One region of the Dactylosporangium sp. McL0621 genome, then DNA from elsewhere that is predicted to be linked to it. Evidence: riboswitches for the same ligand, from Rfam matches in the RefSeq annotation. Region 1 holds a riboswitch; each other region holds the start of a gene.
The links. Region 1 has a riboswitch for cobalamin ahead of ACPPVO_RS32195 (ribonucleoside-diphosphate reductase subunit alpha). Riboswitches for the same ligand answer to the same signal wherever they lie in the genome.

Region 1 (7,005 bases):
GGGCCGGGCGCGGGCCGGTGGGCGACGTGCTGCGGCGGTTCCACGTGCTGCAGTGGGTGCAGCAGCACCGGGAACAGATCCAGCAGTACGTGCGCAGCTTGGGCGGCGGCACCCTCGCCTTCGCCCGCTCGGCGGCCACCACCGTCGCCGGCATCGTGACGATCTTCGTGCTGTCGTACCTGATGGTGCTCGAGGCGCCGAAGCTCCTCGCCGCGTTCCTGGCGCTGTTCGCGCCCGAGCGCGCCGAGCGCGTCCGCCGGGTCGGGCGGGACTGCGCGAAGACCATCACCGGGTACATCAGCGGCAACCTCCTCATCAGTTTGATCTGCGGCCTGCTGACGTACGTCGTGCTGCTCGTCATCGGCGTGCAGTTCGCGGGGCTGATCGCCGTGTTCGTCGCGGTGGCCGACCTGATCCCGCTGGTGGGGGCGACGCTGGGCGCGGTGGTCGCGGCCGTGGCCGGGTTCGTGCACTCCGTGACCGCGGGCATCGTCGTGGTCGTCTTCTTCGTCGTGTACCAGCAGCTGGAGAACCACCTGCTGCAGCCGGTGATCCTCTCGCGAACGGTCAAGCTCAACCCGCTCACGGTGCTGATCGCCATCCTCGCCGGCGTCGACCTGGCCGGCATCCTGGGCGCGCTGCTGGCCATCCCCGTCGCCGGGATGATCCAGATCATCGTGCGCGACGTCTGGGACACCCACCGCGGCGGCCTCAAGCCCGCGGCGACGGTCGGCGAGGAGCAAACCCCGGCTAGTTCTTCCGGAGAATCTCCCGGCCCTGCTCGGCGGCGCGGCTGATGCTCTCGCCGACGAAGTCGACGAAGTCGGCGATGTTCGCCAGGCGGGCCGCGGCCGGGCTGTCGGGGCCGAGGACCTCCACGCCCTGCCGGGCGGTCTCGGCGAGGCGGGCGTTGGCGCGGACGGTGGCCATCATCGACTGGTACCAGACGTCGTCGTCGACGATGTACCGCTCGCGGCGCCGTTCGTCGCGGTCGCGGCGCACGAGGCCCTGACGCTCCAGGAAGGCGACCGCCTTGGAGACCGACGCCGGGCTGACCTGGAGGCGCGCGACGAGCCCGGCCGCGGTGAGGCTGCCCGCGTCGGTGGTGTAGAGGCAGGTCAGGACCCGGGCCATCATCCGGGGCAGGCCCGACTGCATCAGCAACGTCGTGAACCGCTCCTCGTAGTCGCGCACGGCCCCGGCGTCGCGGCCGCGGGGCGGTGCCGGCCGCGGACCCCGCGGCGCCGTCGGCCGGCGCCGGTGGGCGCGCTGCTCGGTGGCCCGGTGGGCCGGCTCGGCGCGGTAGGCGGTGGGGCCGCCGTTGCGCATCACCTCGCGCGTGATCGTCGACGTGGGCCGGTCGAGGCGCCGGGCGATCTCCGCGTAGGCGAGCCCCTCGGCCACGCCCAGCGCGATCTGCTGCCGGTCCTGCTGGCTGAGCCGCACCGCGGTCTCCCTCCGCCTCGTCACCGTGCGCGAGCTTAGCGTTCACCGGCCACTCAACGCAACGAACGTTGCGTTGATTACTCAGCTGTCGCAATGAAATAGTGGGCCTGAGCTGGCGTTATGTTGAATCATCGTTGCCCATTCAATGAACGCAACGTAGCGTTTCCGTCGTCAGAAACCACGAGGACGGGGACGGCGGACATGAGCACCGAGCAGCACTACCGGACGGCCGAACAACTCCTGCGCCGCCCGGCGTACCCCGGCGAGCTCGTCGCCGGCGACAAGATCAGGCCGCAGTGGGTCGACGGCGGGTTCTGGTACACCGCGAACGGCCGGTTCCTGCGCGTCGACCCGGCCGCGGGCACCCGCGAGCCCTGCTTCGACCACGACCGGCTCGCCGCCGCCCTGGCCGCCGCGGCCGGTCAGCCGGTCGACCCGGAGGCGCTGCCGTTCGCGGCGATCGTGCCCGCCGGCGACGCCGTGGAGTTCTTCGCGCTCGGCGAGTACTGGCGCTGCGACCTGGACGGCTACGCCTGCGAGCGGGCCACGTTCATGCCGCCGGGCAACCCCCTCGAGGTGCCGTCGCCCGACGGGACGGTCGCGGTGTCGCGGCGCGGGCACGACCTGTGGGCCCGCGCCCGCGCCGACGGCCGCGAGTGGGCGCTGACCACCGACGGCGAGGCCCACTACGGGTACGGCAGCGGCCCCGAATGCACCGGCAACGCCACGCTGCTGCGCAAGATCGGCCTGCCGCACCTGCCGCCGGCGATCGCCTGGTCGCCGGACTCGAGCCGGGTGCTGGCCCACCGCACCGACGAGCGCCACGTGCGCGAGACCCACCTCGTCGAGGCCCGGCCGGCCGACGGCGGGCCGCCGCGCACGCATCCGCAGCGGTACGCCTACCCCGGCGACGAGCACCTCCCGCTCGCCGAGCTCGTGGTGCTGGACGTCGCGACCGGCACCGTGGTCCGCGCGCAGACCGAGCCGCTGCTCATGCCGCAGCTGTCACCCATCATGACCAAGTGGGCCTGGTGGGCCGCGGACGGTTCGGCCGTGTACTTCCTCGGCCAGGCCCGCGACCGCCACACCCTCGCGCTGCACCGCCTGGACCCGGCCACCGGCGCCGTCACCACCGTGCTCAGCGAGGCCGGCGACACCCGGGTGGAGCCCAACCAGTGGGCCTACGAGCCGCCGATCGTACGCGTGCTGGCCGACGAGGTGCTGTGGTACTCCCAGCGTGACGGCTCCGGCCACCTGTACCGCTACGACCGGCACACCGGCGCGCCGCTGGGCCGGGTCACCTCCGGGCCCTGGTCGGTGCGGCAGATCCTGCACGTCGACGAGGCGGAGCGCACGGTGTACTTCACCGCCGCCGGCCTCGTCGAGGCCGACCCGTACCGGCGCACGGTGTGCCGGGCCGGCCTGGACGGCACCGGCTTCGCCCGGCTGACCGACGACGAGCTCGACCACGTCGTGACGCTGCCCGGGCACCGGGGGTACTTCGTCGACAGTGCGTCCACAGTGGACACCGCGCCGGTGACCACCGTCCGCGACTGGACCGGGCGCGTGCTGGTCGAGCTCGAGCGGGCCGACATCACCCGGCTCCGGGCCACCGGCTGGACCCCGGCCGAGCGCTTCCGCGTCAAGGCGGCCGACGGCGTGACGGACGTCTACGGGGTGCTGTACCGCCCGCACGGCTTCGACCCCGCGCGCCGCTACCCGGTCGTGGACAGCCTCTACCCGGGCCCGCAGGTCGGCCGGGTCGAGCCCGGCTTCGACCCCGGCGGCATGGGCCTGGACGCCGAGCCCCTCGCCGCGCTCGGGTTCGTGGTCGTCGCGCTCGACGGGCGCGGCACGCCGGGGCGCGGCAAGGCCTTCCACGACGCCTCCTACGGCCGCCTCGGCGACGCCGGGGGCCTGGCCGACCACGTCGCCGCGCTGCGACAGCTCGCCGCGGACCGGCCGTGGATGGACCTCGACCGGGTCGGCGCGTTCGGGCACTCCGGCGGCGGGTTCGCCGCGGCGCGGGCGATGCTGGACTTCCCCGCGGTGTACCGGGCCGGCGTCGCCCTGGCCGGCTCGCACGACGCCCGCTGCTTCAACGCGGGCTTCGTGGAGTCCTACGACGGCGCGGACGACCCGGACGCCTGGGCCCGGACGTCCAATGTGGACCTCGCCGACCGGCTGGCCGGCCCGCTGCTGCTCGTCCACGGCGAGCTCGACGACCAGGTCCACCCGGACCACACGCTGCGCCTGGCCGACCGGCTCATCGCCGCGGACAAGGACTTCGAGCTGCTCATCGTGCCCGGGGCCGAGCACACGTTCCTGGACTGCCTCGCGTACGTGCGCAAGCGCTGCTGGGACTTCCTGGTGCGCGAGCTGATGGGCACCCCGCCGCCCGCGTACCGCCCCGCCGCCATCCCGGTCGGCCCGGAGATGCTCGCCGAGATGTTCGCCTGAGCCACGACACGCCGACACGACATCTGGTGTTTCCAATTCTCCGGCAGCCCTATATATAGTGATGACCGCAGCTGGTTCGGCCGCCCGCCCAGGGCGGCCGAGGCAAGAGGGAACCCGGTGCGAGTCCGGGACTGCCCCGCAGCGGTCAGTGGGAACGATCGCCGTCATGTGCACTGGGCCCGATCAGGCCTGGGAAGCGACGGTCAGTAGGCATGCGCTCGGCGCCCACGAGTCCGAAGACCTGCCAGCGCGCCGCGCACCGCCCGGTGCGCGGCGGTCGAAGGCCGCGCGGGACGGCCGACGCCACGAGCCGGACCCTGGCCGCATGCCGCCGCAGGGGTCCCGGCGGCGTCCCCGCGCGCTCCTTCGGCCCTCCGACCTGAGGCGAGAAAGGGCACGCGGATGCAGGTAAGCAAGCGCAACGGCGACACCGAGGCCGTTGACGTGAACAAGATCGTGCGCGCGGTCGAGCGGTGGGCCGGCGACCTGGACGAGGTCGACCCGCTGCGCGTCGCGACCCGCACGATCAGCGGGCTGTACGACGGGGCGAGCACCGCCGAGCTGGACAAGCTGTCGATCCAGACGGCGGCGGAGCTCATCGGGGAGGAGCCGCAGTACTCGCGGCTGGCCGCGCGGCTGCTGGCCGCGTACGTGGACAAGGAGGTGCGCGGCCAGGGCGTCGCGAGCTTCAGCCAGTCGATCCGCTACGGCCACCAGCTCGGCCTGATCGGCGACGACACCGCCGCGTTCGTCGCCGCGAACGCGCGCAAGCTCGACGACGCCGTCGACCTCGACGGGGACCTGCGGTTCGAGTACTTCGGCCTGCGCACGGTCGCCGACCGCTACCTGCTGCGCCACCCCGAGGCCCGCCTGGTCGTGGAGACGCCGCAGTACTGGCTGCTGCGCGTGGCCTGCGGCCTGTCGCAGACCCCGGGCGAGGCGATCGGGTTCTACCGCCTCATGTCCTCCCTGGCCTACCTCCCGAGCTCGCCGACCCTGTTCAACTCCGGCACGCGGCACACGCAGATGTCGTCGTGCTTCCTCGTCGACTCGCCCCGGGACGAGCTCGACTCCATCTACGAGCGCTACCACCAGGTCGCGCGGCTGTCGAAGTTCTCCGGCGGCATCGGGATCTCGTGGTCGCGCGTGCGCGGGCGGGGCGCGCTCATCCGCGGTACCAACGGGCTATCCAACGGCATCGTGCCCTTTCTCAAGACGCTGGACGCGGGTGTCGCCGCGGTGAACCAGGGCGGGCGGCGCAAGGGCGCGGCGTGCGTGTATCTGGAGCCGTGGCACCCGGACGTCGAGGAGTTCCTGGAGCTGCGGGACAACACCGGCGAGGACGCCCGCCGCACCCACAACCTCAACCTCGCCAACTGGGTGCCGGACGAGTTCATGCGCCGCGTCGAGGCCGACGGCGACTGGTCGCTGATCGACCCCACCGACGCCCCCGAGCTGCCGGACCTCCACGGCGAGGCGTTCGACGCGGCCTACCGCGCGGCCGAGAAGAAGGCGGTGCGCACCGTCAAGGCCCGCGATCTCTACGGCCGCATGATGCGCACCCTCGCCCAGACCGGCAACGGCTGGATGACGTTCAAGGACCGCGCCAACGCCCTGTCCAACCAGACCGGTGGCCCGCGCAACACCATCCACCTGTCGAACCTGTGCACCGAGATCCTCGAGGTCAGCAGCGACGACGAGACCGCCGTGTGCAACCTCGGCTCGATCAACCTCGGCGCGCACGTGACCGGTGCGGGCGTCGACTGGGAGCGACTGCGGGAGACGGTCCGCACCGCCGTGGTCTTCCTCGATCGCGTCATCGACATCAACTACTACCCTTCGCGGCAGGCGGGGGCGTCCAACCCGCGGTGGCGGCCGGTCGGCCTCGGCCTGATGGGCCTGCAGGACGCCTTCTTCGCGCTGAAACTACCGTTCGACTCGGCGGCCGCGCGGGCGTTGTCCACAGCGGTGCAGCAGGAAATTCTGCTCACCGCACTGGAGACGTCGGCGGAACTGGCCGCGCGGTTCGGCCCGCACCCGGCGTACGCCGAGACCAGAGCGGCCGCGGGCGTGCTGCACCCGGACCTGTGGGGCGTTACCACGGATGACGAGCGCTGGGCCGCGCTGCGCACACAGATCGCGGAAAACGGCCTGCGCAACTCGCTGCTCGTGGCGATCGCGCCCACCGCGACCATCGCCTCGATCGCCGGCTGCTACGAGTGCATCGAGCCCCAGGTGTCCAACCTGTTCAAGCGCGAGACGATGTCGGGCGAGTTCCTGCAGATCAACTCCTACCTGGTGCGCGAGCTCAAGACCCGCGGCCTCTGGACGCCGGAGGTCCGCGAGCAGATCAAGCGCGCCGAGGGCTCGGTGCAGGGCATCGGCGAGCTGCCGGCCGACGTCCGCGACCTGTACCGCACCGCGTGGGAGCTGCCGCAGCGCGCCCTGATCGACCTGGCCGCCGCGCGGGCGCCGTACATCGACCAGTCGCAGTCGCTGAACCTGTTCATGAGCGCGCCCACGATCGGCAAGCTCTCCTCGATGTACCTGCACGCCTGGAAGTCCGGCCTGAAGACCACCTACTACCTGCGCTCCCGCCCGGCGACGCGCATCCAGCAGGCGACGGTCCCGCTCATCGCGGTGGCCTGCTCCCTGGAGAGCCCCGAGTCGTGCGAGGCCTGCCAGTGAGCGGTCCGGAGCGCAGCGGAGGGGCCGCTCACCAGAGGCTCAGCCTTCTCGCGCCGGTACCGGAGCCTGCGGAGGTGCCGGCGCGCCTGTTGGACCCCGGCCTGGACCTGACCCTGCGGCCCATGCGGTACCCGCGCTTCTTCGACCGGTACAAGGACGCCATCAAGAACACGTGGACCGTCGAGGAGGTGGACCTGCACAGCGACCGCCCGGACCTGGACCGGCTGACCCCGGCCGAGCGGCACCTGGTCTCGCGGCTGGTCGCCTTCTTCGCCACCGGCGACACGATCGTCGCGAACAACCTCGTGCTGAACCTGTACCAGCACGTGAACTCGCCGGAGGGGCGGCTGTACCTCTCGCGCCAGCTGTTCGAGGAGGCCGTGCACGTCCAGTTCTACCTGAACCTGCTCG
Region 2 (7,005 bases), 3.9 Mb from region 1:
ACCGCTACCGAGCCCATGACCGCTACCGAGCCCACGACCGCGCGGCCGCCGGCGCCGACCGGGCCGCCGAGCCGGGCCGGGCTCGCGATCCTCACCTTCGCGAACCTCGTCATGGTCGGGGTGATGACGTTCGCGCCGGTGCACCTGGCGCACGCGGGCGCGTCCCGCACCATGATCGGCCTGGTGGTCAGCGCCCACATCGCCGGCATGTTCGCCCCGTCGGTGGTGTCCACGCGCCTGGTGGCCGCGGGCGGGGCCGCCCGCACCGCGCTGCTCGGGGCCGGCGTGCTGGTCCTGGCCTGCGTGGGGGTCGGCGCCGGGGCGCTCGTCGCGGGACTGTTCCTGCTCGGCGCGGGCTGGAACCTCTGCCTCGTCGCGGGCAGCACCCTGCTCGTCGACGGCGTGCCGGGGCCCGCGCGCCCCCGGCTCGAGGGCTGGGGCGAGGTCGGCATGGGGGCGGCCGCCATGACCGGTGGCGGGCTGTCCGGACCTCTCGCCGCGAGCGCCGGCTACCCGGCCCTGGCCTGGACCGGGGCCGCGCTGGCGGCCGCCTTCGCCGCCGTCGCGCTGGTGCGAGTCCTCCGGCGGGGTAGCGGCGCCGCGTCCGCGCCGCGGGAGCGCCGCCGTGATCAAGCGGCCGCGCGTCAGGCGGGGTAGCGGCGCCGCGTCCGCGCCGCGGGAGCGCCGCCGTGATCAGGCGACCGCGCGTCAGGCGGGGTAGCGGCGCCGCGTCCGCGCCGCGGGAGCGCCGCCGTGAATCAAGCGGCCGCGCGTCAGGCGGGGTAGCGGCGCCGCGTCCGCGCCGCGGGAGCGCCGCCGTGAATCAAGCGGCCGCGCGTCAGGCGGGGTAGCGGCGCCGCGTCCGCGCCGCGGGAGCGCCGCCGTGATCAGGCGACCGCGCGTCAGGCGGGGTAGCGGCGCGGGGTCCACACCACCGGAGCGCCGCCGTCCTCGCGGTCGCGGACTCGCGTCTGGGACGAGCCGATGATGAGCAGCGTGCGCATGTCCACCTCGGACGGGTCCAGCTCGGCCAGGCGCACCACGCGCACCGACTCCTCCGGGCCGCCCACGTCGCGCCCGATCACCACCGGGGTGTCGGCCGCGCGGTGGGCCAGCAGGAGGGTCTTCGCCGCCTCGACCTGCCAGGTGCGGGACTTCGAGCCGGGGTTGTACACGGCGATGACGAGGTCCGCGCGCGCCGCGGCCCCGAGGCGGGACGCGATGACGTCCCACGGCTTGAGGCGGTCCGACAGCGACAGCACGCAGAAGTCGTGGCCCAGCGGGGCGCCCGCGCGGCTCGCCACGGCCTGGGCCGCGGTCAGGCCCGGCAGGACGCGGACCGGCACGTCCTTCCAGCGCGGCTCGGCCGCGACCTCCAGCACCGCGGCGGCCATCGCGAACACACCCGGGTCGCCGGAGGAGACGACCGCGACGCGGCGGCCCTCCCTGGCCAGGGCCAGCGCGAACTCGGCGCGCTCGGCCTCGACGCGGTTGTCGGAGGCGTGCCGGCGCTGGCGCGGGTTGCCGGGGACGCGGGCCAGGTACGGGCCGTAGCCCACGAGGTCGTCGGCGGCGGCGAGCGCGGCCTGGGCCTCGGGCGTGAGCCAGTCGCGGCCGCCCGGGCCGAGGCCGACCACGACCACCTCGCCCACGGGCGCCGGCGCGGGCCGCTCGGCCAGGGCCGCGGCGGTCTCGTCGTGCACGCGGGAGGGCAGCAGGGCGATGGAGAAGTACGGCACCGAGCCCGGGTCGACCCCGGCCAGCGGGGCGGCGCGCTCGCCGGCGGTGGTGGCGCGCTCGACGTACCAGGCGTCGTCGAGCCGGCCCGCCCGCTCGAGCGCGTCCCGCACCTTGCCGAACGTGCGGCCCAGCTTCAGCACCGCCGCCGAGTCGGTGGCGGCGAGGCGCTCGGCGAGCACCTCCTCGGGCAGGGTGCCCGGCAGCACGGTGAGCACCTCGTCGCGCTCGACGAGCGGGCGGCCCAGCACCGCCGAGGCGGCGGCCACGGACGTCACGCCCGGGACGACCTCGGTGGGGTACCGCTGCCGCAGTCGCTTGTGCATGTGCATGTAGGAGCCGTAGAACAGCGGGTCGCCCTCGCAGAGCACGACCACGTCCCGGCCCGCGTCGAGGTGTGCGGCCAGCCGCGCCGCCCACGCGTCGTAGTGCTCCTCGATGACGCCCCGGTAGTCGGGCGTGTCCTCGGTCGTCACCGGGTAGACGAGGGCCTCCTCGACCTGCTCCGGGCGCAGGTACGGCGCGGCGATCGCGCGGGCGATGCTGCGGCCGTGGCGGGCGCTGTGGTAGGCGACGACGGGCGCCGCGGCGATCAGCCGGGCCGCCTTCACCGTCATCAGCTCGGGGTCCCCGGGCCCGAGACCTACGCCGTACAGCCGCCCACTTTCCTCGCTCATGCTGCGTCACTCATTCCAATTCGCTCGCGATCGCGTTGACGGCGGCGGCCGTCATCGCGCTGCCGCCCCGGCGGCCGTGCACCACCAGGTGCTCGAGGCCGGACGCAGCCAGCGCCGCCTTTGACTCGGCGGCGCCGATGAACCCGACCGGGATGCCGATCACCGCGGCGGGCGTGCCGGCCCCCTCGGCGACCAGCTCCAGCAGCCGGAACAGGGCGGTGGGGGCGTTGCCGACGGCCACCACGGCGCCGTCGATGCGGCCCCGCCACAGCTCGAGCGCGGCCGCGCTGCGCGTGTTGGCCAATTCTAGAGCCAGCGGCGGTACCGCCGGATCGCGCAGCGTGCACACGACCTCGTTGTCCCGGGGCAGCCGCGCGCGGGTCACCCCCGACGCGACCATCTCGGCGTCGCAGAGGATCGGCGCGCCCGAGCGCAGGGCGGCGCGCGCGGCCGCGACGACGCCGGGGGAGTAGCCGACGTCGGCGGGCAGGTCGACCATGCCGCAGGCGTGGATCATGCGGACCGTGACCCGGGCCACGTCGTCCGGCAGCCCGGACAGGTCGGCCTCGGCCCGGATGGTGGCGAACGAGCGCCGGTAGATCTCGGCCCCGTCGCGGATGTAGTTACTCACCCGGTCACGCTCCGGCGGTAGCCCGCGCCCGTCGCCAGCATCTCCACGTGCCTTCCCTTCGGCGCGCCGCACCGGCGCTCGCATCCGACCCAGTGCGCCGGCTCGTGCGTGCCCGCGGCCACCGCGGCCCGGGCGTCCGCGCGGACGTCGGCGAGCGCCTTGGCGCAGCCCGGCCGGCCGGCGCACGCGGTCACCCCGGCCCACGGCGAGGCGGGGTCGGCGACGAGTCCGGACGCCACAGCGTCGGGCATCGCCGGAGCCGGGACCACGACGGTCCGCCACGGGGTGACGATGATCTCTTCCGCCGCGGCCGCGAGCGCCGCCGACTGGGCCGCGGTGAGCAGCCCGAGCGGCACGACGAGCACCGCGGACGAGCCGTGGATCCCGGGCTCGGGCGCGTCCGAGCGCGCGAGCCGGACGGACGCGAGCCCGGTGCCGAGCCGCGCGGCCACCCGGGCCGGGCCGTCGGCCAGCTCGGCGAGCCGCCACGCGTTGGCGCCCTGCGCGGCCCGCTCGGCCAGGAAGGCCTCCGCGGCGCGGACGAGCAGCTCGGGGCCGCCGTGAAGCTCAGTGGGTACACCCGCCAGAACCAACCGGGAACCGTGCCGGCCCACGTCGCCGAGCAGCGGCGTCACGTCGCCGCGGCCGTCATCGATCGTGGCCAGGAACCGGCCCGGCAGCCCCGCGAGGGCGGGCGTGGCGCACAGCAGCGCGTCGAACTCGGCGACCAGCGGGCGGACCGCGGCGCCCAGCGGGCTGGCGACGATGTTGCGGACCCGCTCGTGGGTGGCCGAGGGCAGCAGGCCGGCGTCGGTCAGGCGGGCCGCCAGCTCGTGCTCGGCACCCGGCCGCAGCGCCCTGACCTGCACGTTCCCGCGGGAGGTGAGCTCCAGGGCGGGGTCGCCGAGTTCGGCCGCGGCGGCGCCCAGGACCGCGAGCTGGGCCCCGGTGATCCGCCCGCCGGGCAGCCGGACGCGCGCCAGCCCGCCGTCGGCGGCCGCGTGGACCTGCACGGCGCCGGGGCACCGGTCGGGGGCGTCGCGTCCGCTGGGAGCCTGCACGGGGCGGATACTACCTGCGCTTGACGGCGCCCAGGCTCGTCCTGAAGAGTTGGCGGCGCTGTACAACGGCGATGTGGGAGGAACCCGGTGCGAGTCCGGGACGGTCCCGCCACTGTGACCGGAGACGATCCGGGAGCCAGGATACTTTCCGTCGCCGGACCCAACCCACCGTCTTGGGGCGCGGACCCCGAGGGAGGACCGGCGTGATCCTGCTGCTGTCGACGTCCGACACCGACCTGCTCAGCGCGCGGGCCAGCGGCGCCGGGTGGCGCCTGGCCAACCCTTCGCGGACCACCGTGGACGACCTGCCCGGGCTGGCCGCGGGCGCCGAGCTGATCGTGGTGCGGTTCCTGGGGGCGTACCGCGACTGGCAGGACGGCCTCGACACGCTGCTCGCCACCGGGCTCCCGGTGGTGATCCTCGGCGGCGAGCAGGCCCCCGACGCCGAGCTCATGAGCCACTCCACGGTGCCGGCCGGCCTCGCCGCGCAGGCCCACGCCTACCTGGCCTTCGGCGGCCCGGCCAACCTCGCCGAGCTGCACCGCTTCCTCTCCGACACGGTCCTGCTCACCGGCCACGGCTTCGCCGCCCCGGTCGAGACGCCCGTGTGGGGCGTGCTGGAGCGCACGGCCGCGCCGGTCGACGGGCCGACCGTGGCCGTCATCTACTACCGGGCCCACCACGTCGCCGGCAACACCGCGTTCGTCGAGGGCCTGTGCACCGCGCTGGAGGCCGAGGGGGCCCGCCCGCTGCCGGTCTTCGCCGCCTCGCTGCGCACCGCCCCGCCCGAGCTGCTCGACACCCTGCGCCGGGCCGACGCGCTCGTCGTGACCGTGCTCGCGGCCGGCGGCACCCGCCCGGCCGACGCCCAGGCCGGCGGCGAGGACGAGGCCTGGGACGTCGGCGCGCTCGCCGCGCTCGACGTGCCGATCCTGCAGGGGCTGTGCCTGACCAGCAGCCGCGAGACGTGGGACGGCAACGACGACGGGCTGTCGCCGCTGGACACCGCGACCCAGGTCGCCATCCCGGAGTTCGACGGGCGGCTCATCACGGTGCCGTTCTCGTTCAAGGAGGTCGACGAGGACGGCCTGACCGTCTACGTCGCCGACCCGGAGCGGGCGGGGCGGGTGGCCGGGATCGCCGCGGCCCACGCGCGGCTGCGGCACCTGGCCAACGCGGACAAGCGGATCGTCGTGATGCTCAGCGCGTACCCGACGAAGCACTCCCGGATCGGCAACGCCGTCGGCCTCGACACGCCCGCCAGCGTGGTGCGGCTGCTCGCGGCGCTGCGGGAGCGCGGGTACGACCTCGGGGAGGGCTTCCCGTCCGACGGCGACGCGCTCATCCACGAGCTCATCGCGGCCGGTGGGCAGGACGTCAACTGGCTCACCGAGGAGCAGCTGCAGGGCAACCCGGTCCGCATTCCGGCTTCGGCCTATGTCTCGTTCTTCAACGGCCTGGACGAGGGCCTCCGGGCCGGGATGGAGCGGCACTGGGGCCCGGCGCCCGGCGAGCTGTTCGTCGACCCGTCCGACGGCGCCATCGTGCTCGCGGCGCTGCGGCGGGGCAACGTGGTGGTGATGGTGCAGCCGCCGCGCGGCTTCGGCGAGAACCCGGTCGCCATCTACCACGACCCCGACCTGCCGCCCTCGCACCACTACCTGGCCGCGTACCGGTGGCTGGCCGACGAGTTCGGCGCCCACGCGGTCGTGCACGTCGGCAAGCACGGCAACCTCGAGTGGCTGCCGGGCAAGACGGTCGGGATGTCGGCCGGCTGCGGCGCGGACGCGGCCCTGGGCAACCTGCCGCTCATCTACCCGTTCCTCGTCAACGACCCGGGCGAGGGCACCCAGGCCAAGCGCCGCGCGCACGCCACGCTCGTGGACCACCTGGTGCCGCCGATGGCCCGCGCCGACTCGTACGGTGACATCGCCCGCCTGGAGCAGCTGCTCGACGAGCACGCCACGATCGCCGCGCTCGACCCGGCCAAGCTGCCGGCGATCCGGGCCCAGATCTGGACGCTGATCCAGGCGGCCAAGCTCGACCACGACCTGGGCCTGGACGACCGGCCGCACGACGCCGAGTTCGACGACTTCCTGCTGCACGTCGACGGCTGGCTGTGCGAGGTCAAGGACGTGCAGATCCGCGACGGGCTGCACATTCTGGGCCAGGCCCCGTCCGGCGAGGCCCGCGTCGACCTCGTCCTGGCCATGCTCCGGGCCCGGCAGATGTGGGGCGGCCAGGTCGCCGCGCTGCCCGGGCTGCGCGAGGCGCTCGGCCACGACGAGTCCACTGTGGACCGGGCGGCCGTCGACGACGTCGAGTCACGGGCGCGGGCGCTGGTCGCGGCCATGGAGGCGCGAGACTGGTCCTCAGACGATTTTTCCGACATCTCCGATAATCCGGAAGTTGTACGCGTTCTGCGCTTCGCCGCCGAGGAGATCGTGCCACGCCTGGAGCGCACCACCGACGAGCTCACCATGGTGCTGCACGCGCTCGACGGCGGCTACGTGCCCGCCGGCCCCAGCGGCTCGCCGCTGCGCGGGCTCATCAACGTGCTGCCGACCGGCCGGAACTTCTACTCCGTGGACCCCAAGGCCGTCCCTTCGCGGCTCGCCTGGGAGACGGGGCAGGCCATGGCCGACTCGCTGCTCGCGCGGTACCGCGCCGACCACGGCGACTGGCCCCGCTCGGTCGGGCTGTCGATGTGGGGCACCAGCGCCATGCGTACCGCCGGCGACGACATCGCCGAGGCGCTCGCCCTGCTCGGCGTCCGCCCGGTCTGGGACGAGGCGTCGCGCCGGGTCACCCGGCTCGAGCTCATCGACCTGGCCGAGCTGGACCGGCCGCGCATCGACGTGACCATGCGCATCTCCGGCTTCTTCCGCGACGCCTTCCC
Region 3 (7,005 bases), 4.0 Mb from region 1:
GGCCCTGACCCGCGTGCTGGCGCTGGAGCCGCGCCCCGACTGCGTCGTCGTCACCGGCGACCTCGCCGACCACGGCCGGGCCGACGAGTACGCGGTGCTCAAGGAGCTCCTCGAGCGCTACCCGGTCCCGGTCCACCTCGTGCCCGGCAACCACGACGGCCGGGCCGCGCTGCAGGCCGCGTTCGGGCTGGAGCGCACCACGTACGCCGTCGAGTACCCCGGCTTCACCGTCGTCGTGCTCGACTCCCTGCGCCCCGAGCTCGGCGACGCCGGCATCCTCGGCCCCGAGCAGCTCGAGTGGCTCGACGAGACCCTCGGCCGGCTCGACGGGGTGCCCGCGTTCGTCTGCCTGCACCACCCGCCGATGCGGGTCGGCATCCCGGGCATGGACGCCATCCGGCTGGTCGACGGGCCCGAGTTCGCCACCGTGCTGCGCCGCCATCCGCACGTCGTGCGGGTGCTGGCCGGGCACCTGCACCGGGTCGTGACCGCCGGGTTCGCCGGGACGATCCTCAGCGTGGCGCCCAGCATGTACCGTCAGGTGGACCTCGGCCTGCGGGAGGGGCGCCCGGTCGGGTTCGTCGCCGAGCCGTCCGGCTTCCTGCTGCACCGCATCGAGGGCCTGGAGGAGTGCGTGACGCACCTGGTGCAGGTGAGCCACGCCGGGGCGCCCGTGATCGCGTATTGAGGCCGTTGGGCCGACGCCGGGTGGCACGTTTCCGGGATTTGGGGCATGGCGGGTGGCCGTACCTTGAATGCAGCACGTGAGCGCACCCCCCTTTGAGACGCACCCGAGAGGAACCACCCCCATGAGCGAGTACGGCGAGATCGACGCGGGCCAGGAGCACGGCTCCCTGGAGGCGGTCCACCAGAGCCAGGGCGCCGAGCTGGACCACCAGTCGCAGTACGGCATCCTCGAGCAGGATCACCACAGCTTCGAGCACGAGGAGTTCGAGCACCTCAAGCACATCGAGTACACGGACGCCGCGGGCAACCACTACGAGGTCACCGAGTACACGCACTACGAGCACACCGAGGTCGAGGACGACCACCGGCTGATGGCCTACGGCCAGGAGAGCACCGGCGACGCGGGCTTCGGCGCGGCCGACGGCACCGACGCCGGCTTCGGCGAGGCGGGTGCGGGCGAGTCCGGGTTCGGCGAGGCGGGCTTCGGCTCGGCCTCGGTGATCTCCGGCCTGGAGAGCATCACGTCCCGCTTCGAGAACTTCCTCGGCTCGGGCCTGACGAGCGACAACGAGATCAACGACGCCAGCGCGTGATCGGCCCCTCTCGGGGTGGTGTGACGGCGCTCACGGCGCCGGTCGGCAGACTCGCCGACCGGCGCCGCGTCGTGTTCGGGCTCACGCCGCCCGTCGCCACCCCACTGACCGGCCACAACGTGCCGTTCTGTCGTTTGTCAAGCATTTTCGGGACCGGAAATCGGCGGCGGTCCGGCCGGAATCGTCGCAGACTGGGACGCCATGAGCCTCGACGACGACTGGCACTACCTGCCCACCCGGACCCGGGCCGGCGCGCTGCAGCGCGGACTGGGCCGGGGCGCGGTGCGGGCCAGACGGGACCCGGCCGCGCCGGAGCTCGTGTACGCCTGCATCCGCCGCGACCATCGCTGGCTGCCCCTCGACGACCGCGGCGTCTACCTCGCCCGCCTGGTCCGCGACCTGGAGCTGCCGACCGGCCCGATCGTCGCCCGGCTCTTCGCCGCCGACGACGAGACCGGGGAGTTCACGCACGTCCTGCGGGTCGCCGAGGCGCTGGGCCGCGCCGGGTCCGACGGGATGGTCGAGAGCCTGCGACGGTACATCCAGATCGGCCCCTACTGGCGCGAGGCCCTCGGCACCGTCGCCGCCGCGTGGCCCGCGAACTGGTGGGACGACCTGCTGCCGGTCGCCGCCGACCGCCTCGCCAGCGCCGGGCGCCCCCTGCACCTGCCGGCCGCCGCCCCCTGGGGCGACTGGGCCGCGCGGGACGAGCGCATCCACGCCGCCGTGGCGCACGGCCCCGAGCCGCTGACCGGCCTCGGCGAGCTGCTCAGCGCCGCCGACGAGACCGGGTGCCTCGTGGAGCCGTCCGTCGACTCGCTGAAGACCGCCCGGCACGCCGCGGCCGACCCGTCCTCGGCGCGGTACTGGAGCGCCCTGTGCGTCCTGGCCGACCGGGGCGACGAGTCCGACGGCCCCGCCCTGCTGGCCGGCCTCGACTGGCTCGACCGGCGCGACGACGACCTGTGCGGCTACGACCGCCTCGCCGACGGCCTCGCCCGCGTCGGCGGCGACGCCGCCCGCCAGGCCCTGCCGCGCATCCGCTCGCTGTGGTTCAGCCCGCACTCGTACGAGCGCGCCGCCTACCTGCGGGCCCGCCTGGAGCTGGAGCCGGACGCGTGCGCGGGCGCCCTGACCGAGGGCCTGTGGGACTGCGAGGCCGGCGTCCGGCTCATCGCGGTGCGCCGCGTCCCGCTCGACGAGAAACTCGAGCGCCGCCTGGCCTACCTGCGCGACGACCCGATCGAGACGCCCGAGGTCCGCGCGGCCGCGGCCGAGCGGCTCCTGCTGGAATCCCTGGTGTAGCGGCCTGTCGCCTGGGTGACACATCGGCGCAAGTGCGTGCCAAGTCCACGCCAAGTGCCGTCCCGCATCCTTGCTTCAGCACCACTTGAAGGGGCCCGGTTCCGGGTCCTCGCACCGCCTAACTCGAGACAGCTCTCGATATCCATATATATGAGCCGGCCCCGCGACACCCTCCCCCTCGTGTCGCGGGGCTCTCGTACGCCCGCCGACCGCGCCGTGCCGCAGGTCGCCTGGATGCGCCGGGTCAGCCGGTCGGCGAAGCCGGGGTCGCCGACCACGCGCTGCCGGAACTCGTCGACCTGGGCCTGCGTGAGGTCCGCTCCTGGTTGGTGCCGCCGTCCGGGGACCTGCCGCACGCGGCGACCCCCCGGCGTGAGGACCAGGGCGGCCAGGGCGACCAGGGCCCGCACCCCGTTGGCCGCGGCCCAGTCCACGACCGGCCCCGGCTCCTCGGCCCGCCACAGCCACATCGCCCGGGTGCCCGGCGGCGCGACCGAGCTCTCCGGGGCCCGCGGCGGCAGCCGCAGCGGCGTGGCGGCGATCAGGGCGACCGCCGCGAGGAGCACGCACAGTACGATCTGGGCGGCCGAGTCCAACGCGCGCCGCATGCCCGTCCCATCGGCCGGCGGACCCGGATCGTGAGGGTCACACCGCGCCACGTTGACGCGCCGGTTGCCGGTGGGACACGATGGCGGGCGAGCGGTCTGCGGAGGAACCCGGTGCGAGTCCGGGACGGTCCCGCCACTGTGACCGGGGAGTCGCCCCTCAGCTCGGACCACGGCCGGCAACGGCTGGAAGGTCGGGGGGCGGCGGCGATCCGGCAGTCAGGAGACTCCGGGCCGCCGACGCAACAGCCGCCTCGCGGGCGCGGACCCGCCGAAGGGAAGAGTGCCCGTGACCTCGCCGTACCCGTTCTCGGCCGTCGTCGGCCTGCCCGACCTGCGCCTCGCGCTGCTGCTCACGGCGGTCTCACCGGCCATCGGCGGGGTGCTCGTCCGGGGCGAGAAGGGCACCGCCAAGTCCACCGTCGTGCGGGCCCTCGCCGCGCTGCTGCCCGAGGTCGGGGTGGTCGCCGGCTGCCGCTTCGCCTGCGACCCGGACGCGCCCGACCCCGAGTGCCCCGACGGCCCGCACACGCCCGGGGCCGGGGCCGAGCGCCGCCGCTCCGCCCTCGTCGAGCTGCCCGTCGGCGCGACCGAGGACCGCGTGGTCGGCACCCTCGACCTGCAGCGCGCCCTCGGCGACGGGGTCAAGGCCTACGAGCCGGGCCTGCTGGCCGCCGCGCACCGCGGGGTCCTCTACGTCGACGAGGTCAACCTGCTCCCCGACCACCTGGTCGACCTGCTCCTCGACGCCGCCGCCATGGGCCGCGCGCACGTCGAGCGCGACGGCGTCTCGGTCAAGCACGCGGCCCGCTTCCTGCTCGTGGGCACCATGAACCCCGAGGAGGGCGAGCCGCGCCCGCAGCTCGTGGACCGCTTCGGGCTCGTCGTCGGGGTCACGGCGCCCCAGGAGGCCGCGCCGCGGGCCGAGGTCGTGCGGCGGCGGCTGGCGTACGAGGCCGACCCGGCCGGGTTCGCCGGGCGCTACGTGGCCGAGGACGCCGCGCTCGCCGAGCGGATCGTCGGCGCCCGGGCCCGGATCGGGGCGGTGGCGCTGCCGGACGCGGAGCTCGACCGGATCGCGCGGATCTGCCTGGCGTACCGCGTCGACGGCCTCCGGGCCGACATCGTGGTCGCGCGGACGGCGGTCGCGCTCGCGGCCTGGCACGGGCGGACGGTGGTCACGACGGACGACGTGCGCGACGCGGCCCGGCTGGCGCTGCCGCACCGGCGCCGGCGCGATCCGCTCGACCCGCCGGGGGCCGACCGGGATCGCCTGGAAGAGGTGCTCGAGCAGGAGACCGGGCCGGACGACGACCCGCCGGGCGGCCCCCCGCCACCGCCGGACGACGACCCGGTTCCGCCGGGCCCGACCGACATTTCGGAAACGTCGGAATCGCCCGACCCCGGCGGGCCGCCCCCGCCGCCCGTCGCGCCCGAGCAGCGGCCGCCGGTCGAGCCGGCCGATGGCTCCGTTACCGACAAATCCGACTCGCTGCGTGACTCCGAACTATCGGATATTCCGGATTCGACGGACCTGCCGGATTCGGCCGGGGTCGCGGCGCCCGGGCAGCTCGCGTTCGCCGGGCTGCCGTACAAGCCGAAGCTGCTCAGCATCGCGGGCCGCGCGAACCGCCAGGCCGGCGCCCACGCGGGCCGGCGCTCGCCCGCCCTGTCGCGGCACGGGCGCGTGGTGCGCTCCCGCGCCCCGATCGGCGGGAAGGTCACGAGCATCCACGTGCCCGACACGATCCGGGCCGCCGCGATGCGCGGTTCGACCCGCGCCGAGGCCCGCGACGTGCGCGAGGCGGTCAAGGTCGGCCGCGAGGCGAACCTGGTGCTGTTCGTCGTCGACGCGTCCGGCTCGATGGCCGCCCGGCAGCGGATGAGCGTCGTGAAGACCGCGATCCTGTCGCTGCTGCGCGACGCGTACCAGCGCCGGGACAAGGTCGGCCTGGTCTCCTTCCGCGGCCACGACGCCACCCTGGTGCTCGAGCCGACCGCGAGCCACGAGGTCGGCGTGGTCCGCCTGGCCGAGCTGCGCACCGGGGGCCGCACGCCGCTGGCCGCCGGACTGCGCCAGGCCGCCCGCGTGCTGCACGGCGAGCGCCGCCGCGACGCCCGCCGCCGCCCGCTGCTCGTGGTCGTCACCGACGGGCGCTCGACCAGCGGGCCCGATCCGCTCGGGGCGGTACCGCTGCTGGCCGGCGTTCCCGCCGTGGTGGTCGACTGCGAGAGCGGCCCGATCCGCCTGAACCTCGCGCGGCGCCTCGCCGCCGCGCTGGAGGCGACCTGCATTCCACTGTCGAGCCTGGGAGCCTGAGAAGATGCCGCAGGGCAAGGTCGAGAACGTTCCCGACGACGGGCTCACCACCCGCCAGCGCCGTACCAAGCCTGTGCTCGCCGTGCACACCGGGCCGGGCAAGGGCAAGTCCACCGCCGCGTTCGGCATGGCGCTGCGCGCGTGGAGCGCCGGCTGGCCCATCGCCGTGTTCCAGTTCGTGAAGAGTCCGAAGTGGAAGGTCGGCGAGGAGGCCGCCCTGCGCGCGCTCGGCGAGACCGGCAAGGGCGGCTCCGTCCAGTGGCACAAGATGGGCGAGGGCTGGTCGTGGATCCAGCGGCCCGGCGCCGAGCGCGACCACGCCGCCGAGGCCGCCGAGGGCTGGGCCCAGATCAAGCGCGACCTGGCCGCCGAGGCGTACCGCTTCTACGTGCTCGACGAGTTCACGTACCCGATCAAGTGGGGCTGGGTCGACGTCGCCGACGTCGTCGAGACGCTGCGCGAGCGGCCCGGCAACCAGCACGTCGTGGTCACCGGCCGCGACGCCCACCCCGACCTGGTCGAGCTCGCCGACCTGGTCACCGAGATGACGAAGGTCAAGCACCCGATGGACGCCGGGCGAAAAGGCCAGCAGGGCATCGAGTGGTAGCACGGATCGTCATCGCCGCACCCGCCTCCGGCCACGGCAAGACCACCGTCGCGACCGGCCTGCTGGCCGCGTTCGCCGCGCGCGGGCGCCGGGTGGCGCCGTTCAAGGTGGGGCCGGACTACATCGACCCCGGCTACCACGCCCTCGCCGCCGGCCGCCCGGGCCGCAACCTCGACCCGGTCCTGGTCGGCGAGGACCTCGTCGCGCCGCTGTTCGCGCACGGCTCGGCCGGCACCGACCTGGCCGTCGTCGAGGGCGTCATGGGCCTCTACGACGGCCGCACCGGCGCCGGCGAGTTCGGCTCCACCGCGCACGTGGCCCGGCTGCTGGCCGCCCCGGTCGTCCTCGTCGTCGACACGACCGCGCAGGCCCGCTCGGTGGCCGCGCTCGTCCACGGCTTCCGCTCGTTCGGCGACGGCATCCACATCGCCGGCGCGATCCTCAACCGCGTCGGCTCGGACCGCCACGAGCAGATCCTCCGCGACGCCTGCGCCGAGGTCGGTACCCCGGTGCTGGGCGTCCTGCGCCGCCACGCCGCCGTCGCCGCCCCGTCGCGCCACCTCGGCCTGGTGCCGGTGGTCGAGCGCTCCGCGGAGGCGGCCGCCTCGGTCGCCGCCCTCGCCGAGCTCGTCGCGGCGAGCGTGGACCTCGACGCGGTGCTGGCCGTGGCCCGCTCCGCCCCGCCGCTGACCGTGGCGGCGTGGAGCCCGGCGGTGGCCGAGCCCGTCCCCGGCGCGCCGGTCGTCGCCGTCGCCGGCGGCCCCGCGTTCTCGTTCGGCTACGCCGAGACCGTCGAGCTGCTCGCCGAGGCCGGCGCCACGGTCGCCCCGGTGGACCCGCTGCACGACCCGGCGCTGCCCGACGGCACCCGCGCGCTCGTGGTGGGCG
Region 4 (7,005 bases), 2.9 Mb from region 1:
GGCATCGAGGCCGCCGTCGCCAACACCTCACAGATCGTCGAGCGCCTGCGCGCGGTCATCCAGACGCGCAGCTCGGTCCTGGCCGAGGCGAGCCGCGAACGCGAGGAGCGCCGCGACCGGGTGCTGACCGGCCTGCTGGCCTCGGTGTCGCTGCTCGCGATCCCGTTGACGCTGCTGCTGGCCTTCTTCGGCGTGAGCAGCAGCGACGTCGGCCCCGACCGGTCCATGCTGGACCTCGGGTACTACTGGCCGGCCTACGCGCTGGCCTGGGTCCCGATCGGCGTGATCGTCCTGGTCGGCGTCGTGCTGCGGCGCCGGCTGCGCGAGGCCCGCCCGCGCATGCGCGGCCTGGACCGTTAGGGGCTGTATCGAAGTGGGGGTCGGTGCGAGGCGAGGCTCAGGCGTCGGCTGGGGCCGCGCCGGGCGCGCCCCGATACCGGGGTTGTATCGGGGTGTGACCGCTACGGTTCCCGGCGGCGTCTGAGTCCGCCGCAGCCCGGCCATCCACTTCGATACAGCCCTAGGCGCTCAGTTCGCCGGGCAGGCCCGCGGTGCGCAGCGTGAGCACGTCGGTCGTGGCGCGCAGCGCGGCCAGCACCGCGGGGTCGGCCGCCGCGAACACGGTCGCGTAGTCGCACTCCCCGGCCGCCGCGTCGATCGCGAACGCGAGCCGCGGCCCGTCGAGGGAGAACCGGGCGTCGACGCCGGCCTTGTTCCCGCGCGGGTCCTGCCGATGCCACCGCCCATTGAGGTGTACCGCGACGAGCCCGTGCAGCACGAACGTCTCCCCGCCCGCGGCGAGGCGCTGGTAGCACAGCCCGGCCGGCACCCCCTCGGCCCGCAGCAGCGCGGCGAGCAGATGCGACTTGGCGTAACACAGCCCGACCCGGTGCTCGAGCACCTCGGCGGCGCCGACCGTGACCCGCGGGTCCTCGGCGTCGAACGAGTGCCGCACCTCGTCGCGCACGAACTCGTACGCCGCCCGCGCGAACTCCACGTCGCCGGCCCGCCCGGCGCGCAGCCGAGCCGCGGCCGCCCGCACGGCGGGATGGTCGGCCTGCACCACCTCGTCGGCGGCGAGGAACTCGGCACCCCTGTCACCCAACGCCACGGTGGAGACGATACCGCCGGTGACATGCGCGCCGACCCGCAGTTCCCGGCCCGCGAGAGCATCGTGCGCGTGCCCGGCCCGACCTCGGCCCGGTGCAGAACGTCGCCGCGCGCCTGCCGGCCACCCCGGAGCGGGGCGGCTGGACCGGACCGTCCGTCGGCGAGCACGACGGGGAGGTGCGCGCGGCGCTGCAATGACCTACCCTGGGCAGCGGCCCTGTTGCCGTCGATGGCCCGCGTGCGCCGCGAAGCACGCCCCAATGGTGAGCACCGCCATTCGCGTCCGGACCCCGTCCGAGCTGCGCTCCTCCCGCCGCCCCCGCGCCCATCGCTGCTGGGGACACCTCCTCGCCGCCCCGCTGTGGCCCATGCACGGCGTCAACCTCGGCACCCTCCTGCGCACCTGCGACGCCGTCGGGGCCTGTCTCGTCGTCCCGCGGTACCCCTGGATCGACGAGGCCCTCGCCCGCGGCAACACGCTGCGCCGACCCGCGTGCGTCCACCGCATCGGCGATCCGCTGCGGTGGCTCGCCGCCGAGCGCGCGGGCGGGAGTCGCGTCGTGGGCGTCGAGCTCGCCGAGGAGGCCGTGCGCCTCGCCGACCTGCCCGCCGCGCGCCGGCGCACCGTGATGGTGCTCGGCCACGAGTCGACGGGCATCCCGCCCGAGGCCCTCGACCTGCTCGACGGGGCGGTGGAGATTCCGATGGTGGGCAGCGGCGTGAGCCTGAACGTCGCCGTGGCCGGATCCCTCGTGTTGTACAAACTCGCCGGGCTGCTCTGATGCGGCCCGCTCAGCCCGCCGGAGGGGCCCCGAGGACCTCGCGTAGCTTCGCGGCGAACTCCTCCGGCTTGCCGGCGTAGCCGAACTCGCCGCCCAGGAAGCCGCCGTGGTGGCTCGGGAACACGGTGGCCGGCCCGCCCAGGAGGGCGGCCATCGCCTCGGCGGTGCGCGCGGTGTACGTCTGCGCCGACTCCTCGCCCACGCCGATCACGATGCGGGCCGCGGACGAGTTCAGGGCCGCGACGTCGGGGCGGTAGTCGGTGACCGCCCACGAGTGCCGCGACAGCAGCGGGTCGTCGCGGGTGCCGTCGTCGGTGGTGGACAGGCCGAACATCGCCGGGTCCGGGGCCGGCTGCGCGAAGTACTCCTCCGTGAACTCGCCCCGCCACGAGGTCATGGCGATGAACGCGGCCATGCCCGGGCCGCTGCCGCCGGTCTCGTAGGCGTCGTTGAACGCGGCCCGCGCCCGGTCCGCGCCGGCCGCGTCGGGCAGGATCGGGTTGATCGGCGGCTCGTGCGCGACGAGCGTGGCGACGTCGTCCGGGTGGGCGCTCACCCACTCCAGCGCGGTCACCGCGCCGCCGCTGCTGGCGAACACGTCGACCGGGCCGGCGCCGAGGTGGACGGCGAGCCGGTGCAGGTCGGCGGCCTGCTGCTGCGGCGTGTTGTCGGTCCCGCCGTCGGTGCGGGCGCTGCGGCCCAGGCCGCGCGGGTCGTACGTGACGACGGTGCGGTCCGGGAAGTGCGCGGCGAGCGCGCCGAACCCGTCCGCGGTCATCGGCTGGCCGATCATGAACAGCGGCGGCCGCCCGTCCGCCGGCGGCAGCGGGCCGGTGACGTCGTAGACCAGGTCGGCGCCGGGTACGGCGAGCGTGTGCGTCTGTGTCTGCGTCATGCGCCGAGCCTATTGCCTCCTGGTAGCGTGCGGGCCGGCATGAACTGAAGCGAGGTGCCCCGCCGGCGACGGCGGGGAGAATCGGGAAGCCGGTGAGAATCCGGCACGGGCCCGCCGCGGTGACCGGGGAGCCGCCGCCCACACGTGCACGCGTAGCCACTGGCCCGGAAGGGCTGGGAAGGCGGGCGGAGGGGCGACGATCCGGGAGTCCGAAGACCGGCCTCGCGACCGACGGCCCCGGCCTGTCCCGGGGTGTGAGCGCAGCGGGAGCCTGCCTTGACGCATGACCTGTACGACATCATCAACCGCCGCCGCGACGTGCGCGCCGAGTTCACCGGCGCGCCGGTGCCCGGCGAGACGCTGGACCGGATCCTGACCGCCGCCCACGCGGCGCCGAGCGTCGGGCTGACGCAGCCGTGGGACTTCATCGTCGTCCGCGACCGCGCGCTGCGCGAGGCGTTCCACGCGCACGTGTCCCGTGAGCGCGACGTGTTCGCCGCGACCCTGGACGCCGAGGCGGCCGCGCGGTTCGCCCGCATCAAGATCGACGGGGTGCTGGAGTCCACGCTCTCGGTCGTGGTCACCTACGACGCGGAGCGCGGCGGCCCCGCGGTGCTGGGCCGCCACGCGATCGCCGACGCCGGGCTGTACTCGGTGTGCCTGGCGATCCAGAACCTCTGGCTCGCGGCCACCGCCGAGGGCCTCGGCCTGGGCTGGGTCTCCTTCTACCGCGAGGAGTTCCTGCGCGGCCTGCTCGGCATCCCGGCCGGCGTACGGCCCGTGGCGTGGCTCTGCCTGGGCCCGGTGAGCCGGCGCCACGACGTGCCCGACCTGGAGCGCCACGGTTGGCGCCGGCGCTCCCCGCTGCACCAGGTCCGGCACGAGGACCGCTGGTAGGGCTCAGACCGGGCGCCAGTCGGGGACCTCGTCCGTCGTCGCGCCGTCCGGCGACCACACCGGCGTGTGCTCGGCGACGCCGGCGGTGCCGGTCAGGTCGGTCAGGTCGGTGCCGTCGACGTCGATGACGCAGATGTCGGTGTCGCCGCGCGGCACCGTAGCCGCCCGTGACGCGCCCAATACCGGGCAAGTCGGCGCCGGCGCCGAAACCCGACAGGGCCGGCGGGACGGCGCGCGCGGCCGGGCCCTGCCATGCTGCCCGCATGCCGAACGTGACCACGCCGGAACAGGTGACCGAGCCGGACGAGCCGAAACCGGTGCGCCCGCGCCGCCGGCGGTGGCGGCGGCGCCTCGCGGTCCTCGCCGTCGTGCTCGTCGTGGTGGGCCTGGCCCCGACGGTGTGGATCCGCGCGGCGTCCGCCGGGCGCCTCGTCGGGGTCGAGCAGGCCCCGGCGGCCGACGTGGCAATCGTCTTCGGCGCCCAGGTCGCGCCCGGCGGCCAGGACCCGATGACGTTCCTGCGCAACCGGCTCGACAAGGCCGCCGCCCTGGTCGCCGCGGGCAAGGTCAAGGCCCTGCTCATCTCCGGCGACGCGCACGGCGGCTCGGGCAACGAGGTCCGGGTGATGGGCGACTACCTCGCCCGGCACGGCGTCGAGCCGTCCCGCGTCGTCGTCGACCCCTACGGCCTGGACACGTACGACACCTGCCGCCGCGCCCGCGACGTCTACGGCGTGACCCGGGCGCTCCTGGTGAGCCAGGACATCCATCTGTACCGTGCGGTGACGCTCTGCCGCCGCGTCGGCATCGACGCCTGGGGCGTGCCGTCCGGGTGCGACGGCTGCCGGACGATCACGATCTGGAAGAACCAGGCCCGCGACGTCGCCGCCGCGTGGAAGGCCGCCTCGGACGCGGTGCGCGGCCGCCCGCCCGCGGTCCAGTCGCCGCCGGACTCGTCCCTGCGCGACGCGGTCGCCGCCCACACGCCGTGACGGCGGGCCCTAGGGGCTGTATCGAAGTGGATGGCCGGGCTGCGGCGGACTCAGACGCCGCCTGGAACCACCCCGGTCACACCCCGATACAACCCCGGGATCGGGGCGCGCCCGGCGCGGCCCCAGCCGACGCCTGAGCCTCGCCTCGCTCCGACCCCACTTCGATACAGCCCCTAGCGGTCGCTCGGCTCGACGACCACCTTCAGGCCCCGGCGGGCGTTGGCGACCACGAACGCCTCGGCGACCGAGGTCAGCGGGTAGCGGTGGCTCACGAGGTTGCGCACGTCCGCGCGGCCCGCGGCGACCAGGGCGAGCGCCCGCGGGTACACCTCCTTCATCCGCCGCACCATCGCGAACGTCAGGCCCTTGCGCCGGGCGGCCGCGGCCGGGAACGACGACGTGTCGGTGCTCGGGATGCCGCCCAGCACGACCCGGCCGCCGGGGCGCACGACGGTGACGGCGGCCTCGATGGCGGCGTCGGTGCCGGCGATCTCGAAGGCCACGTCCGCGCCGCGGCCGCCGGTGAAGGCGGCCAGCTCGTCGGCGGACGCGGTGGCGTCGAGCACGGTGTCGGCGCCGTAGGCCCGGGCGGCCGCGCGGCGGTGCGGGAGCGGGTCGGTCGCGAGCACCCGGGCGGCGCCGGCGGCCCGGGCCACCTGGATCAGCAGCAGGCCGATCGGGCCGCAGCCCAGGATCGCGACGTCGGCGCCGAGGGGCACGTGGCCCAGGTCGACCGCGTGCACGGCCACGCCCAGGGGCTCCAGCATGGCGCCGTCGGCTTCGGTGAGGTCCTCGGGCAGCGGGTACAGGCGGTCGGTGGGCCACACGAGCCACCGCTGCAGTCCGCCGTCGCGCAGACCGTGCCCGGCGAAGACGATGTCGCGGCAGAGGTTGGGGTGCCCGGCCCGGCACAGGTCGCAGCGGTGGCACGGGATCGCCGGGTCGATCGCGACCCGCACGCCGTCCAGCGCGCCGCCGCGGACCACCCCGGCCATCTCGTGGCCGCCGACGATCGGGTGCGCGATGCGGGCGTCGCCGATGCCGCCCTCGGCGTACCAGTGCAGGTCCGACCCGCACAGCCCGACCGCGGTCACCTCGACGAGGCTCTCGCCCGGGCCGGGCTCGGGCGTGGGCTCCTCGGCCAGGCGGACGTCGCCGGCGGCGTGCAAGCGCGCGGTGAGATTCACACCGCCACTCTAGGCAGCGGGACGACCAGCGGCGTACCCGTCGCCGGGTCCGGCACCACGAGCGCCTCGAGCCCGAAGACGGACGACAGCAGCCCGGGCGTGAACACGGCGGCCGGTTCGCCCTGGGCCACGATCCGGCCGTCGCGCATCGCGACCACGTGGCCGGCGTAGCAGGCGGCGAGGTTCAGGTCGGCGGCGCCATCCCGACGACCGCGGCGTCACGGCGCGCCAGAAGTGGACGGGGATCGATGGCTCTTGGAAGCGTGGAGTGGTGAACCTCGATCACCACGAAGGGGATGAAAGGTGAGTAATCCACTACCCGGCCTCGCTCCACACGTCCTGCTCGTCTTCCTGCTGCAGATCTCGCTGCTGCTGCTGGTCGCGCTCGCGCTCGGCCGGCTCGCGGTGCGGCTCGGGCTGCCCGCCCTCGTGGGCGAGCTGCTGACCGGTGTGATCCTCGGCCCGTCGCTGCTGGGCGCGTGGTCGCCCGGGGCGCTGCGGTGGCTCTTCCCGGACGACGCCAGCCAGCTGCACCTCGTCGACGCGGTCGGCCAGATCGGCGTGCTGCTGCTCGTCGGGGTCACCGGCGCCCAGCTCGACACGGCGATGATCCGCCGCCGGGGCCTCACCGGCGTGCGGGTCAGCCTGTCCGGGCTGCTGCTGCCCCTGGCCCTCGGCATCGGCGCCGGGTTCCTGGTGCCGGCCGCGCTGCTGAGCGGCCGGACCGACCGGTGGGTGTTCGCGCTGTTCCTCGGCGTGGCCATGTGCGTCACGGCGATCCCGGTCATCGCCAAGACCCTCGCCGACATGGGGCTGCTGCACCGCGACATCGGGCAGCTGACCCTGGCCGCCGGGTCGGTCGACGACGCCATCGGCTGGTTCCTGCTCTCGATCGTCGCGGCCGCGGCCACGACCGGGGTGCACGCCGGATCGGTGGCGCTGTCGGTGCTGTACCTCCTGGGCTTCCTCGCCGCCGCCCTGCTGATCGGCCGCCCGCTGGTCCGCCGGGTGATGCGGGTCGCGGCGCGCTCGGCCGAGGGCGGGGTGCGGGTCACCGTCGCCGTGATCCTCGTCCTGCTCGGCGCGGCCGCCACCCAGTCGATGGGGATGGAGGCGCTCTTCGGCGCCTTCGTGGCCGGCAT

Region 2: another riboswitch for cobalamin. It lies ahead of cobN (cobaltochelatase subunit CobN); the one in region 1 lies ahead of ACPPVO_RS32195 (ribonucleoside-diphosphate reductase subunit alpha).
Region 3: another riboswitch for cobalamin. It lies ahead of ACPPVO_RS13315 (VWA domain-containing protein); the one in region 1 lies ahead of ACPPVO_RS32195 (ribonucleoside-diphosphate reductase subunit alpha).
Region 4: another riboswitch for cobalamin. It lies ahead of bluB (5,6-dimethylbenzimidazole synthase); the one in region 1 lies ahead of ACPPVO_RS32195 (ribonucleoside-diphosphate reductase subunit alpha).

Annotation. Positions count from the first base shown of each region.
Region 1 covers NZ_CP188259.1:6,813,649-6,820,653, forward strand. The annotation lists gene ACPPVO_RS32180 (AI-2E family transporter) at 1-797, shown strand, start outside; gene ACPPVO_RS32185 (helix-turn-helix domain-containing protein) at 751-1,470, opposite strand; gene ACPPVO_RS32190 (DPP IV N-terminal domain-containing protein) at 1,648-3,906, shown strand; cobalamin riboswitch at 3,962-4,169, shown strand; gene ACPPVO_RS32195 (ribonucleoside-diphosphate reductase subunit alpha) at 4,309-6,594, shown strand; gene ACPPVO_RS32200 (ribonucleotide-diphosphate reductase subunit beta) at 6,669-7,005, shown strand, end outside.
Region 2 covers NZ_CP188259.1:2,876,818-2,883,822, forward strand. The annotation lists gene ACPPVO_RS13480 (MFS transporter) at 1-657, shown strand, start outside; gene ACPPVO_RS13485 (precorrin-2 C(20)-methyltransferase) at 903-2,414, opposite strand; gene ACPPVO_RS13490 (precorrin-8X methylmutase) at 2,425-3,045, opposite strand; gene ACPPVO_RS13495 (precorrin-3B synthase) at 3,042-4,106, opposite strand; cobalamin riboswitch at 4,140-4,273, shown strand; gene cobN (cobaltochelatase subunit CobN) at 4,310-7,005, shown strand, end outside.
Region 3 covers NZ_CP188259.1:2,839,576-2,846,580, reverse strand. The annotation lists gene ACPPVO_RS13335 (phosphodiesterase) at 1-688, shown strand, start outside; gene ACPPVO_RS13330 (hypothetical protein) at 810-1,280, shown strand; gene ACPPVO_RS13325 (hypothetical protein) at 1,482-2,585, shown strand; gene ACPPVO_RS13320 (hypothetical protein) at 2,958-3,227, shown strand; cobalamin riboswitch at 3,296-3,419, shown strand; gene ACPPVO_RS13315 (VWA domain-containing protein) at 3,480-5,510, shown strand; gene cobO (cob(I)yrinic acid a,c-diamide adenosyltransferase) at 5,515-6,117, shown strand; gene ACPPVO_RS13305 (cobyrinate a,c-diamide synthase) at 6,111-7,005, shown strand, end outside.
Region 4 covers NZ_CP188259.1:9,665,223-9,672,227, reverse strand. The annotation lists gene ACPPVO_RS45870 (hypothetical protein) at 1-360, shown strand, start outside; gene ACPPVO_RS45865 (transglutaminase-like domain-containing protein) at 521-1,111, opposite strand; gene ACPPVO_RS45860 (TrmH family RNA methyltransferase) at 1,371-1,892, shown strand; gene ACPPVO_RS45855 (alpha/beta fold hydrolase) at 1,903-2,787, opposite strand; cobalamin riboswitch at 2,823-3,026, shown strand; gene bluB (5,6-dimethylbenzimidazole synthase) at 3,064-3,684, shown strand; gene ACPPVO_RS45845 (hypothetical protein) at 3,688-3,840, opposite strand; gene ACPPVO_RS45840 (SanA/YdcF family protein) at 3,948-4,676, shown strand; gene ACPPVO_RS45835 (zinc-binding dehydrogenase) at 4,850-5,863, opposite strand; gene ACPPVO_RS45830 (hypothetical protein) at 5,860-6,021, opposite strand; gene ACPPVO_RS45825 (cation:proton antiporter) at 6,167-7,005, shown strand, end outside.